DNA from 4 places in the Enterovibrio makurazakiensis genome. Region 1 is predicted to be linked to each of the others. Evidence: predicted binding sites of a transcription regulator. Region 1 holds the regulator's gene; each other region holds the start of a gene.
The links. The regulator PurR, encoded in region 1, represses purine synthesis genes. The targets are predictions, from matches to a motif close to TNANGNAAACGTTTNCNTNA.
Positions count from the first base shown of each region.

Region 2: the regulator PurR is predicted to act here: its motif matches at 3,442-3,461, upstream of purT (formate-dependent phosphoribosylglycinamide formyltransferase).
Region 3: the regulator PurR is predicted to act here: its motif matches at 3,258-3,277, upstream of purL (phosphoribosylformylglycinamidine synthase).
Region 4: the regulator PurR is predicted to act here: its motif matches at 806-825, upstream of L4D06_RS00175 (phosphoribosylaminoimidazolesuccinocarboxamide synthase).

Region 1 is NZ_JAKJSE010000005.1:141,707-145,968, reverse strand. Features, by position in the region: gene L4D06_RS02855 (TfoX/Sxy family DNA transformation protein) at 1,076-1,669, opposite strand; cyclic di-GMP riboswitch class I at 1,793-1,889, opposite strand; gene purR (HTH-type transcriptional repressor PurR) at 2,192-3,202, opposite strand; gene torD (molecular chaperone TorD) at 3,887-4,262, opposite strand, start outside.
Region 2 is NZ_JAKJSE010000008.1:200,231-204,492, forward strand. Features, by position in the region: gene L4D06_RS07155 (basic amino acid/polyamine antiporter) at 1-452, opposite strand, end outside; gene L4D06_RS07160 (SulA-like leucine-rich domain-containing protein) at 680-1,207, opposite strand; gene L4D06_RS07165 (thiopurine S-methyltransferase) at 1,481-2,122, shown strand; gene purT (formate-dependent phosphoribosylglycinamide formyltransferase) at 2,224-3,399, opposite strand; gene L4D06_RS07175 (DMT family transporter) at 3,576-4,262, opposite strand, start outside.
Region 3 is NZ_JAKJSE010000018.1:76,443-80,704, reverse strand. Features, by position in the region: gene L4D06_RS14380 (LysR family transcriptional regulator) at 1-627, shown strand, start outside; gene tadA (tRNA adenosine(34) deaminase TadA) at 602-1,171, shown strand; gene L4D06_RS14370 (hypothetical protein) at 1,168-1,329, opposite strand; gene mltF (membrane-bound lytic murein transglycosylase MltF) at 1,588-3,129, opposite strand; gene purL (phosphoribosylformylglycinamidine synthase) at 3,441-4,262, shown strand, end outside.
Region 4 is NZ_JAKJSE010000004.1:28,190-32,451, reverse strand. Features, by position in the region: gene L4D06_RS00185 (M15 family metallopeptidase) at 1-488, shown strand, start outside; gene L4D06_RS00180 (DUF2897 family protein) at 491-703, shown strand; gene L4D06_RS00175 (phosphoribosylaminoimidazolesuccinocarboxamide synthase) at 945-2,048, shown strand; gene bamC (NlpB/DapX family lipoprotein) at 2,162-3,187, opposite strand; gene dapA (4-hydroxy-tetrahydrodipicolinate synthase) at 3,206-4,084, opposite strand.

The DNA of each region.
Region 1 (4,262 bases):
ATTGCGTTTATTTGCCAAGACTGTGACCACAATAGGCCCAATCAAAATTCGAAATATGCAGCAAGTTGTGTTTTGGGTTTCAGTGCTTTTGCTAAGAAATAAAGACCTGCAAATTTGGGATTTCATTACACTCTTCATCAATTTTTTCGAATCTAGTACGAGAGTTGTCGAGGTTTGGATTTGAAATTTCTTTTAATTTATTGATTTATAGTGGTTATATTGCGAATTGCGTATTGGAATGATAGCGGTGCTCAGAGCGAAAAACGGGAACGAGCAGAAATGGTCACCGAGAGAAAGTGATAAAAGAGGTGGTTATAAGCAGTATTTCGAATATTGAATGGCTAACAATGACAAAGGAACCACGGCAAGTGTTGTAGCACCAACGATGTGATAGTTACGGTGCCAGTATCTTTGTGCAAAGCTATTGAGCCTCAAGCCCCATAGGATGACAACAGCATTAATGCTAATAAAGACGATCACTAATACTGAAAGAAATGACGGCGCAAACATTCCGTCGACAAGCGCTGCGTAAAATGAGATCGGCAATAAGAAGCAGAAAAACACTGCCCACTTAAAACGTCGAGGCCACTTACGAAAATGGTCTCTAAAGATCCTGTCAATTTGGTCTGGATAGGGTCTGCTGTAATGCATCTTATTGTTGCCATTCATCTATCTACTCTTTTGGCTTAGTTCAAAATTCCAACCAAAGATAGTCAACTAGATGCATTTAGCATAATAAACGTGACGAATGTCGCATAAATGGGATTATTGGTTTTTTGGCAACCTTAAAATGAGATTTGTGATAATTGCTTATTTATAGATAAAAAGCTCGTTAGAAGCATGGCCTATAAGCAATGGAACATGATGTTCTTTTCGATTAACTGAAAGAATTGAACGTAATATTGGGGTAGATGATTGGTTGTTTGTGAAGATACGGTATGAAATGCGCTTAGTGCGGTGTGAGAGGCGAATTCGAGAGAGTGGTGAAACTGAAAGACTGGGCGAAGATAGATTCGCCCAGTCGATCCCTTGATTGTTCACTTTAGGGTACCGACAGGGCGAAATAATGAAATTTTTACTGTCTTAGTGTTTCTAACAGTTCATCGCGTCTCTGAGGAGAGACGACAGACCAGTGTTTACCTTCAATTGCGCCTTCTAGCGCCCAAAGAAGTTCTAGACTTAGCGTATCGCTATGTGACTTTTGTAGAGCTTGATAAGCCCTTACGGCACCTTCAGTTTGCAATTGCTCAACAGAATCGATTCCTGCTTTTTTCAGCATACGTTCTGTCGCAAGTCTTAGGTTTGGCAAATCTTTGATACGCGTTGGCGCCGCAGTCTTCTTTTCTTGTTGATCATCTTTGGCGATGGCATACGCAATATTCGCATAATTCATCAGAACCTCTGATTGATCCCACAACGTTTCTGGTATGGCATAGTATTTTGTTGTGACAGGGAAGCCACGTTTCTTGTAGACGTAGGGCGTCATCGAAAGTTTAATGAAATCGGCTTCATTCGCTTGACCAGCGCGAAGATGAAGTTGGTCGTTGACGACCAAGGCGAACATTGTCTCGTCGCAAAAGACACCAAACCCGCCAAACATAGAACGCGATTTGATTTTGCCCAGACATTCGAAGAATTTTAACGTGTTTTTTAGTGTTGGTTTATCCATGTGACTTATTCTCAATCATTACGTTCCGTTCCTGGATGAGCGGTCAAGGAGCAACGTAGCAAAGCTAATTCAGAGAATTGTCAATGTACCGAAAAGTAATTTCGGTGTATGAATGCTAACGTCATCGGTAACTCCGCTACCACCAACACAAAATTTTTGTGTGCTGTGAGGCCGGAAGCTTTGCGTCCCACGCTTTCGCTGTGGTTTGCCTTTTTCTTGACGACTATTAGCTTAACTGAATCGCATCATATTGTCGTTATTGCTAGTCTCAAAAAATGTGATCTTGCTTCAGATAGAGTCTTATTGATATGAATGAAAATATCAGGTTCTCTTTGTAATTGAAGCCATTTTAACCAAAGCGGTCATTTTTTAATTGAGTTAAAGATTAGCACTAGAAAACTAGACAAACTATGCTTATTGAGCTGGATCTCAATAATGAGAAGATTTTGTTAAATTTTCTTGTCACATAAAAAAATAGCCCGCCAAAAATGGCGAGCTATTGATGAACTTTGTGCGTTAAAACTATTCGGCGTTTAGATTTTTCACTGAATTACGAATAATCAGTTCAGGCTGCATAACGAAAATCTGTTGCTTGTTTTCTTTGTTCGCTAAACGTTCCAACAATAATTTGATTGCCGTTTTACCCAAGCGGTTTTTGGGCTGATGGATCGTCGTTAGTGGTGGCGAGAAAAATGCAGCCAAATCGATATTGTCGTAGCCAATGATCGAGATGTCGTTTGGTACGTCTAGACCCGCTTGGCGGAATGTACTGATTGCTGCCAATGCCATAATGTCGTTAAAGCAAAATAGTGCCGTTGGACGCTCATCAAGTGCTAACAATTTGTTTGCTGCTTCTACCGCTGTGTCGCATTCGAAATCTGCATCTACAATCCAATCTGGATTTTCTTGTAGTCCAGCTTCTGCCAGCGCTTTGCGGAAACCGGCAAGTCGTGTTTGGCAGGTTAGCTTATCCAATTGGCCTGACATACAACCAATTTTCGTATGGCCGTTATCAATAAAGTATTTCGTCGCAATATACCCACCGAGTTCTGCATTGTCTTGAATACAGTCAGTATTGACGTGCTGCGTTCCCCAATCCATGACAACCATTGGCAAATCTTGCTTTCTCTCAAGAAGGGCAAGCAGTTCCTCATTGAGGTCTGAACACATTACTAGCAAACCATCGACACGCTTTTCTGCCAACATGCGTAAATAGTCGCGCTGCTTGGCGAGGTTGCCTTCTGTGTTACATAGGATCAGTGTATAGCCCTCTTTGTAACAGTACTCTTCTACGCCATGAACAACTTCCGCAAAGAATGGGTTTGTTGATTTGGTAACAAGCATGCCAATGGTGCGTGTTGAGTTGCATTTCAAACTACGCGCAACAGCACTGGGTGCGTAATTTAGGTCATCCACCGCAGCCCAAACTTTTTTGGTCGTATTCTCTGCGACAAAACGTGTTTTGTTGATCACGTGAGAAACCGTTGTGGTTGATACTCCGGCCATGCGTGCGACGTCTTTAATCGTTGCCATTTGGTATTCTTCTTATCATTTTCATCGGCAGCATGAGAAATGCTGGCTGCCTTACATGTTTACGCCGCTAACGAGGAGCGGCGTACTGGGTTCGACGAAACAGGTTTCCATTTTCTCGACCGTTTCGTATCAATGTGTGAAAGCACGTTTTTGAAGTGCATACATGCTTTCTTTATCTTGCATCGTAATAGGTAGTGCTAGAACACATGTCGGTTGTTTGCCGTTGATTAAAAGAATCAGCTTAATTCGTGACTCTTTATTCTGATGAACGTTCATTAGCACTGACGATGTGAACATTATGCTGGTTCAAGCATGTTCTCTTATGATTCGTCTTACACGGAAAGCGGCGAATCGTTCGAAACGAGTTGGAGTGACCTTGCCATCTATAGCTACTAAAGATCGGCTCAAAATGTCACATTGAGCACGCCAAAAACCATTCCATCGACACAACATTAGGTGTTATGACCTTGTTGCTGTGAAAGAGATTTTTCAGCAATTTCTCAATGCCAATCGCTTGCGTTCACAGTTTACTGGCTCATGGACGCAGTCGCAATTATTCAATTGAAGCGACTCGCATAAGCTTGATGCGTATCAAGCTTGCGAAATCGCTACGATTTTCACTTTCTATCTCTAAAAAATGAAAAAACCGGGCAAGCCCGGCTTTTTGGTTTCGGGAGTTGGACGCTATTCGCCTTTTAGGAACGATAGGTCTAATGCGACAAATGCGTTGAGGAGCACGCCAGACGCTTTATAAAAGCCAAAGCCATCGAATTGTTCAAGCGACTTCTGGAAGCTGCCTAACCATGTAGTAACCATGGTTTCTAAGAATACCTGTTGCTCTTGCATCAAGGCTTCTTGTTTGTCTTCTTCGGTCTCTTTGTTCGTAAGAATGACCAAGTTACCCATGAAATCGAGGACGACAGCAAGATGGTCAAAGGGCTCATTGAAGTCTTTTCGTTGAGCGATGCCATATTTCTCCATCCATTGACCCATCTCTTGCGCAGGTTTGTCGTTGAGCAAACCAGTCTCGCCGATGTACATGGAGGCATAAGGCAATGCG
Region 2 (4,262 bases), on a different contig from region 1:
GTTTGGACGCCACGCATTACCAATGCGTGGACGAGCCAGATCAGAATGGATGATAAACCAACAGATAGAAGGGTATTTCCATTGCCAAACAGCGTCATTGAGCTCGTGTCGAAGAACAAACCCAATGTGCTAAAAACGATAACGAGGTAAGAGACATTCGCGACGGCAGCACTTAGCCAATAACCCCATGCAGAAAAGAACCCGCAAAGATCGCCAAACCCTGCCTGAGCATATCCAAATACACCGCCAGTAATGTCGGGTTTGTTCATGGTCAATTCTTGAAACGTCAGTGCGAGACAGACCATGCCAAAACCCGTAATCGCCCAACCAAGTGTCACGGCTGCAGGACTAGCGATGGCTGCCATGTTTTGCGGCAAGCTAAATACTCCCGCACCAATCATTGAACCAATGACGAGCGCAGTGAGCGCCTTTAAATCTAACTTATTACCCAAAATAACTGCCCATGCTATCAATCTAAGAAGTGAAAGAGTGAAGTGGCTGAGTATAGTTAACAAAATCTATGGGTCATTTGTTCAGAAATGGGATTTGAAAATAATGGATGCGATTGATGAATCAAAGAATGTAGAGGTGCAGGTCTAATTCATAAAGGTTTCGCGACAATCAGAATCGTTGATAGCTGATTGTCGCGAGGCAGTGTTTGTTGTTTATAACCATTGGATCAGTGCAGGCGTTCAGAAAATCCATTGATGACGAAGCCTTGGGCTTGAGTATTTTCTTCGCCTGACGTTATGCGCTGTTGTTGCAAAACGGTGTCATTAAAATCTTCATACTCACCAAAAGCAATCACGGCAGACGAAGTATCTGATGCCATCGCTTTCTTCATCAATGCAATTGCATCATGTGTTGAAGTAGGCCTTGCAATACGGATTTGAGATGTCTGAATACCCGCTTGTTGAAAAAGAGACAAACAAAAACGAGACGGCGGGGCAATCAAGGTAATCCATTTTTGGCTTTCACTAAATGACTTTAAGACTCGAAGCAAGTAAGCCAATTCACTCATATTGTTTTGGTAAACGTTGACCGAAACCAATCCCCCATTTGAATTACCTTCCTGAGAAAAGGTATTTGAACCAGTATGACGATAGCTTTTTGCACCGGCAGCAAGACGAGCATAATGCTCACGCACGACTGGGCGTGAGAGCGACTGATGAGGTACTGAATGGGGAGTTGCATACGAGTGTTTCATCTCAAATTCCTGTATGTTTATCCAATACTGTATGTCTATACAGTAGTTATTATTTACACAAAAAACAATAGGGAATGAGAAAACATCGAGACGCTGATCACGAATATGGGCGTATTGATCCTTCGAAACTTACATGGCGTGCTCAGATATACGAGTTTTATTGTATATGTTTTGTTGAGTCATACCTTGAGGATGCAGTTCGTCGGCCAACAAAACCATGTTGTTTGGGTATATGATAGAGGCCACTGTAAGTATTTTTCTAAAGAGCTGAAGATGGATCAGGAATTTTGGCATAGTCGCTGGGCAGAGAATCGAATTGGCTTTCACCTCACAGAGACAAACCCTTCTTTATTAAAGCATTGGCAAGCTCTTCATCCTCAGCGTCATGAGGCGGTATTCGTGCCGATGTGCGGTAAGTCGGTCGACCTAAGCTGGCTTGCGAGCAAGCATGATGAAGTTGTTGGTGTTGAGCTAAGTGAGATCGCTGTTCGTGCGTTTTTCTCTGAGCATTTATATACCCCCTTGGTGACCGCAATCAGCCCAATGATGAAGCTGTATCAATTTGATGAAGTCTCCATTTACAGTGGAGACTATTTCTCTGCGCCATTGGCTCAGTATCCACTGATCTATGACCGTGCAGCACTGATTGCTATGCCAGGTAACCTTCGTCAGCGTTATGTGGCTCGTTTGCTTTCTTTGTTGCAGCCGGGTGGGCGTATTTTATTGGTTACCTTGGATTATCCTCAGGATCAAATGGATGGCCCTCCATTTAGTGTGACTGGCGATGAAGTGCATTCGTTGTTTGAGGGCTGCAAGATCACTTGCCTTGATCGTGATGAAAACAGCGATCGGCCACCAAAGGGTAAAGCGGCGAGTCATTTTGTGGAAGAAGTCTGGCTTATCGAGTCAGAGTAAGCCAGGTTACCGCTCCGTTAATTGTACGGGCTCAATAAACACGCCACCCATTAAGGTGGCGTGTTTGATTACGGCGGTTGTAGATTGAAGTAATAGAGAAACTACAGCTCAACTTTTACGGCAGAGGCTACAGCGACTGCTTTGCTTATCGCAGCATCAATCGTGTTGTCACGTGCTAGCGCAACGCCAAGGCGGCGTTGACCATCAATGTCAGGTTTACCAAACAAACGAACTTGCGAATCTTGGTGGCGCAGCGCTTGTGTTAGACCCGTAAATCCTATGTTGTTTGACGTGCCTTGGCCTAAAATCACTGCGGATGCGGAAGGGCCGAACTGCCTAATGTTGTTGATGGGTAGTCCTACAAAAGCGCGAACATGAAGGGCGAATTCTGACAGATCCTGAGAAATCAATGTCACCATACCGGTATCGTGTGGGCGAGGGGAAACCTCACTGAACAGCACTTCGTCACCTTTAACAAATAGCTCGACGCCGAACAAACCATAGCCGCCTAATGCCCCCACCACTTTTCTGGCAACGTCTTCCGCGGCAGCACGCGCTTTATCACTCATTACTTGTGGTTGCCATGATTCGCGATAGTCACCGTCTTCTTGGCGATGTCCAATTGGTGCGCAGAAATGAATGCCATCAATCGCGCTAATGGTAAGCAGGGTGATTTCGTAATCAAATTCGACAAAGCCTTCGATGATGACGCGTCCGGCACCTGCACGGCCACCTTCTTGAGCGTATGCCCAAGATGCCTCAATGTCAGCATCGGTTTTAATCACACTTTGGCCTTTGCCAGAGGAGCTCATCACTGGCTTAATCACACAGGGTTTACCCACAGATTCGACTGCACTGCTGAATGCTTCAAATGTATCGGCAAATGCATAAGGTGATGTGGCGACACCAAGGTCTTCTGCAGCTAAGCGGCGGATGCCCTCACGGTTCATGGTGAGTTGGGTGGCGCGTGCGGTAGGGATAACATTGAGTCCCTCTTTTTCTAGCTCAACAAGGCGGTCTGTTGCAATCGCCTCGATTTCTGGGACAACAAAGTCAGGTTTTTCTTGTGCAATGATCGCGGCGAGCGCATCACCATCAAGCATATCGACGACATGGCTGCGATGTGCGACTTGCATCGCGGGTGCATCAGCGTAGCGATCACAAGCGATGACTTCAATGCCAAGACGTTGGCATTCGATGGCCACTTCCTTACCTAATTCACCAGAGCCTAATAGCAAAACACGCGTTGCGCCCGGACGAGTAGCAGTTCCAAACATGATTATCTTCCAACAATGCAATTAACTGCTGGTGATTTTACCTTAAGCAAACGTTTGCGCAAGCGTTTGCTTTGGCGGTTGGTCCGTTATTGGTTGCTATGATTCTGATTGAGTATGGGCGTGCTGAAACAAACGGCCACTATAAGTGGCCGTTTGTATACGAGAGTTCTAGCGGTTTAAGCCGTTCTTGGTTTGCGAGTTTCCCAATGTGTAATGAAAAACACGGCAGCGACAATAATGGCAGCACCCAACCACAAACGACCTGGCGGTACCCAGCCAAACACTAAGAAACCAAATAGCACGTTGAGTGGCAGTTTTGCGTTATCAAAAGGCTGAACAAATGACGCATCTGCCGCCGCATAGGCTTTGGCTATGGCCCATTGCGCAATGGCAGTTAGTAAGCCAGCCCCGAGAAGCATGAGCCAAGCTGTGTTACCTGTTGGCAGCGTCCATTCGGGGATCGCCAAAACAATGTTGAACGGGGTAATAAGCAGAAGGAGATAAACCACCATGGTTGTTGGTGAATCTGCATGAGATAACTTTTTCACCATCAAGGAGTATGTCGCCCAGAAGAATGCAGCCCCAATGGGTAATAGTGTGGCCAAGTTAAAATCATCAGACCATGGTTCAAGAATGATCATTGCGCCGATAAACCCGCTTAACGTCGCTATCCAACGGGCAGGGCCAACACGTTCACCCAGAAACAAACCTGAGCCTATGGTGGCGAATAAGGGGGATGTCATTAGCAGCGCGATACCTTGCCAAATCGGTACGGGGTAGGCAAGCGCCCACAACCAAAGTTGTATCCCAATGACTGAGAAGAACACGCGTAAACAGTGCATGCCGAGATGGTCGGTTTTTAA
Region 3 (4,262 bases), on a different contig from region 1:
GGCGAGAAAGTGGTGATGCCACTGATTCTCGACTTTATGGCGTTGCATCCTGAGATCCAAGTGGACGTCGATTTGACTAACACGCCATTGGATTTGATTGATTCAGGGTGCGATTTTGCGTTGCGATTAGGGCGATTGACCGATTCTTCGATGGTGTGTAAGCGCCTTGCGACACGTAAGTTGATTGTATGTGGCGCCCCACAATACTTGTCTAAATTTGGTACGCCCCATACGTTGTCAGAACTTCCCCAGTTTAATTGCTTACGCGGTCAGCATGATTACTGGCGTTTTCGCGAAAACGGAAAAGAGCGCACAGTGCGCGTAAAAGGAAACTTGCGTTGTAACAGCGGGGTCGGGCTGGTGGATGCTGCTACGCGTGGATTGGGTCTGGTGCAATTGCCAGATTACTATCTTCATGAAGCGCTAGATTCGGGTGAGTTAGTGCGCGTATTAACTGCCTATCAGGAATTGGAAGAGGGGATATGGGCGTTGTTTCCCCATCGTCGTTTGCAACCCATGCGGGTGAAAATGCTGGTGGATTATTTGGCGGATGGATTATCAAATGGAGCGACGTCAACACCAGTACTGAGTGATATACTGCATGTCGCAACATCTTCAGGCAGATAACACAGTGACTCAAGACGAAATCGATCAGCAATTTATGCAGCATGCAATGGTATTAGCCGCTCGGGCTGAAGCCAATGGAGAAGTACCCGTGGGGGCTGTAGTGGTTCTCAATGGAGAAGTGATTGGCGAAGGCTGGAACCGTCTTATTGGCCAACACGATGCCACCGCGCATGCAGAAATGATGGCTTTGCGTCAGGCTGGCCTAGTGCTGCAAAACTATCGACTATTAGATGCGGTTTTGTATGTCACCTTGGAGCCTTGCCCAATGTGCGCAAGTGCGATGGTGCATAGTCGTATTGGTAAAGTGATTTATGGCGCACCTGACTATAAAACGGGTGCGGCGGGCAGTGTGATGAACCTGTTGAGCTATGAAGGGGTGAACCATCACGTCGCGTATCAAGGTGGGGTGATGGAGGAGGAATGTCGAGCGCAACTTCAGGCTTTCTTTCGTCGACGTCGGGCCGAGAAAAAAACGGAACGAGATATGCGCAAAGGGTTATTAAATACTGATTCAAATAAGCCTGAATCATCAGCGAAAAATTAAAAACTCTCGTCCATCATTGCAAATTCACGAATCGCAAAGGTACGTTGACGCCAAAGCACTTTTTTCAGGTTAACGTTACGCATGCGCTTGCGACGGTTTGATGCTGAGCTGGAATTGCGTGAAAAGTTGGACTGGGTTTTACGCTTACTAGCAAACATATATTCAATTCCTTGTTAAGAAAAACGCAGCCATTGCTGCGTTTTTTGTCTCTCACACTGATGTTATAACCTGCCATTATGAACAATCTATGACAAATTCGTTGTCGACGTTGTATCAAGGTTTATACCAAACAACCTTTGCCAACATGCTTTTTATACCCCAAAAATCTGAAGATGCAGGATTCAGCGAGGTTTACTGAAATCGAGCATCTTCAGGTTGATTGGGTATATATATCGTCAGGTGAATTGAATGTAATATTATGACTTAGCCGTTGATGCTTCATCTGCGGATACAGATTCGTCAGTTTGGTTTTCTGCCTCCTCAGCATCTGATTGACCTTCGCCTTCTTCCTCTTCAACCATTTCAACATTAATGGTTTGCAGGCCTTCGAGATCATCGGCTTGCTCAGCGGCAATGGCTTGGGCTTGATCTTGCTCGTAGCCAACGATGCTTTGATAGTAGCGACGGATATTTTCTACATAGCTCAAGGCTTCATAGCCTCGTGCATATCCATAGCGTGTTTGAGTATGGTATTGGCGCTTGGCAAGCAGCGGTAAGCGCTGTTTCACATCAGCCCAAGAATCGGGGTTACCGCCTTGTGCTTTGGTTAATCGACGTGCGTCCATCATATGGCCAAAACCGATGTTGTATGATGCTAGCGCATACCAAATTTTCTCGTTCTCATTCACACTGTCTGGCACACGAAGCAGCATTTTGTGAAGATACTCTGCGCCCCCGCGAATGCTCTGCTCGGGATCAAGACGATTTTTAACGCCGACTGACTTTGCTGTCGGTAGGGTTAACATCATCATGCCGCGAACACCTGTCGGTGAAACCGCTTTCGGGTTCCAATGCGACTCTTGGTAAGAGAGTGCAGCCAACAAGCGCCAATCAAACTGATCAGCGTATTTCTTGAACAGTGGCTCCCACTGCGGCAGTTTGTTGTCGATGGCACGCAAAAATGCGCGGGTATCGACATAATCGAAGCTGTCTATGTGACCGAAATACTTTTCTTCTAATGCTGCCAATTCACCGCTTTGTGTCTTTTTGCCAAAGAATTCAATCATCAGTGCGTAAACGCTGTCATCTTGTGATTTCTTCATAAACCACGCGACAGGTTCGTCTTCAGTCAACTCCAGGGCCACGGTGATTTCAGGATGAATACGCTGGATCAACGCAATATCGACAGAATCTGCAATCGTGAAATCAAGTTGGCCATCCGCGACTTGCTTTAGCAGTTCGTCGTCATCTGTATCTTTCTCGCTTTCCCAGATCATGTCTGGGTATTCACGTTGAATAGATTGAAGAGTCAGAGAATGGCTTGAATCTTCCACCACCGCGACGCGAGCGCCATCTTTGTTGAGCTCAGATAAATTTCGTGGACGCCAATGGCCTTTTTTGTACACCAACTGTTGACTGACATAGTAATAAGAAGGACCTGGGCGAAAGCGTTCGAGGCGCGATTTGGTGATAGTAAGGCCTGCTGCAATGATATCAACATCACCGCGCTCCAAGGCTGGAAATAACCCAGACAGTGTATAGGCTGGTTGCATTTCAAGTTTTACACCGAGGCTTTGGGCAAATTGTGAAGCAAGCTCGAAATCTAGACCTGTCGGGCCATCAGGGCCGATATAGTAAGAAAGTTGGTTGTTCAGAGTGCCGACTCGCAATACGCCGCTATCACGAATTTTCTCTAGTTCCGTCCTGTCGTCATATGTCCATTCACAACCGGACAGAAAGAGCACGAGCAGGGTGCTGATAAGGAGTTGATAGGATCGTTTTACAGCGTTTGCGTTCAAAAAGTTATGCTCATTCTTAGTTGATTACCAACTGTTATATCAAAGGAGTCATCCCGCATAAAGTTATGCTGGATGGGTTACCTAGATTTCGACGGGTAATAGTGCCAGACATCGCCGATGAAAAAAAGTTACGCAAACGGTTGCGTCAGGTGTTACGTCGCTCACCTTTTTACCCTATAATACCGCCCCGAAGACCTTGTTAGAGGCTCAAAAGTGGTATCGACGTAGCTTTTCCATGAATGTTAGCAGGACTAATCATGGGGTTAGGTCAATGTCACTTTAATCCACCGCTAACCGAGAGACGTACGCACATGGAAATTTTGCGTGGTTCCCCCGCTCTGTCCGATTTTCGAGTCAATAAACTTTTAGAAAGCTGTCAGGCGAATGATTTGCCTGTTACTGGCCTCTATGCAGAGTATACCCATTTCGCTGATATCAGCGCGCCATTGAGTGAAGATGAGCAACAAAAGTTGGCTCGCCTTCTAACTTATGGACCAACCATCGCTGAACATGCACCAACAGGAACATTGATTCTTGTTACGCCACGTCCCGGCACCATTTCTCCTTGGTCCTCTAAAGCGACCGATATTGCGCATAACTGCGGATTAAACCAAATCAAGCGTCTTGAGCGCGGCACGGCATACTACGTTGAGCTATCTGCTGCACTGACCGACGTGCAAACAAATACACTGGTTGGGTTACTTCACGACCGCATGATGGAAGTGGTTTTTGCTGATATGGCAGACGCCTCTGCGCTGTTCATTGAAGCGACGCCTGCACCCGTGAAAGCCGTTGATGTACTTGATGGTGGTCGCGAAGCTTTGGTTACCGCAAACGTGGAACTGGGCCTTGCGCTTGCAGACGATGAAATTGATTACTTGGTGGAAAGCTTCATCAAACTGGGTCGTAACCCGAATGACATCGAATTGATGATGTTTGCTCAAGCGAACTCTGAGCACTGCCGTCATAAGATCTTCAACGCGGATTGGACGATCGATGGTGTTGACCAGGACAAGAGCCTGTTCAAGATGATCAAAAATACGTTTGAGCACAACAGTGAAAACGTGTTGTCGGCATACAAAGACAACGCCGCTGTTATGAAGGGCTCTGAGGTAGGTCGTTTCTTCCCGAAC
Region 4 (4,262 bases), on a different contig from region 1:
GGAACAACAAGTTCACTGGCCTTCGACCTATCCTTGATGATGCCGGCACTGTAATCGACCCATCACGCCTAAGCGATGAAGAGAAAGTACGCGCAATACTTCGCTGGTCAGCGCTTCCAGGTGCAAGCAGGCACCACTGGGGCACTGATATCGACGTATATGCGACGAACCTTCTGCCGCAAGGTGTTTCTTTGCAGCTAGAGCCTTGGGAATACCTGTCAGGCCATCAAGCACCTCTGTTTACTTGGCTTGAAGATAACCTTGAGCAATTTGGCTTTTATCTTCCTTACCGTGAAGACAAAGGCGGCGTGGCTTTCGAACCTTGGCATATTAGCCACAAGGCGACCACGAAAGGATTACTTGAGCAACTCACACCAGAAACGCTGAGTGCTGTGATTGCGTCATCCGACATACAAGGGCGAGAAACTATCCTTCCCATGCTGAATTGGATATATTCACAATACATTTCCAATGTGTGTGAGGCCTGATCATGGATTTTCTAACCAACCCTTATGTGATTATTTTCATCGTGGTTGCGGTTGTGGTCAGTAACATCATGGCGCTCAAGTACACCGCAAATGCAAAGTTTGGGATGAAGCAAAAACCCAAAACTGACGACGCCAATAAACACAGTGATACACAGAAAAAAATGCCCCAAACTAACAAAGAAGATGACGAAGATGATAAGTCATCGTTTTGGTAAGTCGGCGCTTATCCAACTCTTCGCGATTCACGCGATCAAGAGCGACGTATGACGTCGCTTTTTTATTGCCCTTCTCTCCACAATTCGGTGTATCTGTTTTTTTTAGGCAAACGTTTGCTTTTTCTCTAACAGCGAACAAACACTTCTTGGTATGATGCGTTTCAAATGGATGGTAGGCGCAACGTTTCTCCGTTTCCTGCCATCCTCTGTGTGCCGTTCAACAACAGATAGGAATGTCTCAATGAGCCTCGCGGATCAAGTTCTCGCCGTTAACGACGATCTTCCCATTCGTACCCACCAGCCCGTTCACAGTGGAAAAGTCCGCTCCGTTTATTGGCTAACAGAAGCTGACAGCCAACGCCTCATTCAAGAGAAAGGCTACGATGTTGCACCCGATGCGCCACTTGCCATCATGGTGATCAGTGACCGTATTTCAGCGTTTGATTGTATTTGGCATGCGGAAGGCGGCCTGAAAGGCGTTCCAGGCAAAGGTGCTGCACTCAACGCCATTTCGAATCACTGGTTCAAGTTGTTTAAAGAACATGGCTTGGCAGACAGCCACATTCTCGACATTCCTCACCCGTTCGTTTGGATCGTTCAAAAAGCCAAACCTGTTAAAATTGAGGCCATTTGCCGCAAGTACATCACAGGTTCTATGTGGCGCTCATACGCCAAAGGCGAGCGTGAATTCTGCGGCATCGCAATGCCTGAAGGATTGGAAAAAGACAAAGCATTGCCAGAACTGCTGATCACACCGTCGACCAAAGGCATTTTGAAAGGCATCCCTGGCGTTCCGGAAGCGGATGATGTGAATATTACGCGTAAGAACATCGAAGATAACTTTGCCGCGTTTAATTTCTCGTCGGCAGATGACATTGCTCTTTACGAAACGTATCTCAAAGAAGGCTTTGGTGTGATCAGCAACGCACTTGATGCCGTTGGACAAACTTTCGTAGATACCAAGTTTGAATTCGGATATGTCTCCGATGCGTCAGGCCAAGAAAAGCTGATTTACATGGATGAAGTTGGCACACCTGATTCATCGCGTATTTGGGATACAGCCGAGTACGAAGCAGGCAACATTGTCGAAAACTCGAAAGAAGGGTTCCGTCAGTTCTTACTTGGCTACTTCCCAGACCCAGATATTTTACTCAATAAAGAACGTATGCCTGAGCGTGAAGCCTTAGCTCGTGACAACGTATTGCCAGTAGACGCCTTAATGGATATTTCTCGCACCTATGTAGGCATCGCGGAAAAAATTATCGGCAAGCCAATCCATTTGAGTGAAAATCCTAAACAAGAAATCATCGACATCTTGCGCAAAGACTATGATCTGATTGACTGACCCCATAGGTATCAACTTTCAAACATCAGATTTCGAAACAAAAAAGAGGACGCCTTAGCGTCCTCTTTTCATTTCAACGAAATCAATCTGTGGTTAACTAGACAGATAATCAACTAGTTACGATTTAATCGCTCTACAGCCGCGACAAGTGCAGGACTTAAGTTTGCCAGTTGCTCTTCAGGAACAGGCTTGCCAGAACTATCGGTGACGTTAATTGACGTTCGGTTACCCAAATCACCCAGCAGAATGTTGTAGTTTTTACGCTCTAGCTGAAGTGGTTGAACACCCAAATTTTCCCAGAACTCATCGTCTTGCTCTTTAAGAGCAACACTTAACGTGCCTTGAGAACGGTTGCGATCTTCAATCGTGAAGCCTAGTTGATCTAGAATATTCGGGAAACGCTCCCAGAATACATCATAAGGTGCACGAGCGATGATCACTGGCAAACCGCTACGGTCTTTACCCAAGCTGATAGGAATATTCTTTACCAACTCTTGTGCTTTTAGGCGTGCTTCTTCACGTAGTTCTTCATCATAACGAGAGGCAATTAAGTTCGTCATCTGAGCGTTATAACGAGAGCGAGACGCTAAGCTTAAGTTCTCAGCTTGCCCATTACGCTTCCATTCCACCATTTCGATGCGGAAGCCTTCACGACTACGTTCTTGTCGTTGCGTGAGAAGGTAACGACTCTCAATGACTTCTTCGTCATCTTCAATACTCCACACAACCCAATCGGTTTCAATGCTTCCAGCAGAGGCATGACGAACCGGAACTTGAGGGCCTGCGGTCATATCCTCAATGCTTTGCCAAAGGTGCTCGGCCTGCTCGGCACGAGGCATCCAAACCGTCACGCCTTCAGCATCTTGCTCGTAACGAGCGCCTGGAATAAGTTCAAGGATTTGCTGAGGAGGACGTATGTCAATGTTACGACCCACAGGACCGTCAAAGTCACGATCTGGAATACGATAGGCACCAGAAAACTCTGGCTCCTGATCGGGCAATAGTTGCCACTGAGACATAGGCTGAGTATTGAGATACTCGAAGTCATCGGACGCTTGACGGCGTTTATCCGCGCTTGAACAAGCCGCCAAAGAGGCAACCAGTACTCCACTCAAGGCGAGTTTAAAAACAGGTTTCATTGGATCTCCAGAGAAGCGTTACAGCACACCAGCGTCAATCAATGCCTGCTTAACCTTAGGCTGCAACGCGGTGTTGAGCGGGGTCAACGGCAGACGCAGTGTTCCATCCGCAATAAGGCCCATTTCATGTAGTGCCCATTTAACCGGAATTGGATTCGCTTCTACAAACAGATCAGTATGAAGAGGCATGATCTTCTCATTAATTGAGCGTGCTTCTTCAAGCTCACCCGCCAATGCCAATTTAATCATTTTTGCCATTTGCGCGGCAGCAATGTTATTCGATACCGAAATAACACCATGTCCGCCTGCTGCAACAAAATCCAGTCCCGTCAAATCATCACCACTTAAAAGGACAAAATCTTCGCCACAAAGTTCACGGTGAATTCGTACGCGGTCTAAATCGCCGGTCGCATCTTTGATGCCAACGATGTTTTCGAATTCAGATAAACGCGCAACGGTTTCTGGCAACATGTCTGCGACAGTACGCCCAGGCACGTTATACAGAATTTGTGGGAGTTCAGTGGATTCAGAAATCGCTTTGAAGTGTTGGAACAACCCTTCTTGAGACGGTTTGTTGTAGTAAGGCACGACGCTCAAACAACCTGCAATACCAGAACCTGCAAACATTTTGCTGAAGGTAATGGCTTCATGTGTTGCGTTTGCACCTGTTCCTGCAATAACAGGAATGCGGCCGTCTGCGAACTCTAACGTCTTCAGAACAATCTTGATGTGCTCTTCCACGGTGACGGTTGCAGATTCACCTGTTGTACCCACAGAAACGATTGCATCTGTGCCAGCATCAACATGAAAATCTACGAGATTTTTCAAACTGGTATAGTCAACTTCACCAGAGCTATCCATCGGTGTGGCTAATGCCACGATACTTCCTGAAAACATTTCCTTCTCCAAAAATGCGTTTTGTTCCATGGTACGTTTGGCGACATGCAAAAACAAGCGCTGAGACAGCGCTTAAACGCTGGCTTTGCGCGGTTGATCACCACGAAAATGAACGATATTGTCCTGACTAGCGTAATGTTGATTGCCAAACTTGTCTGAACGCATCAAAAAGCGTTAT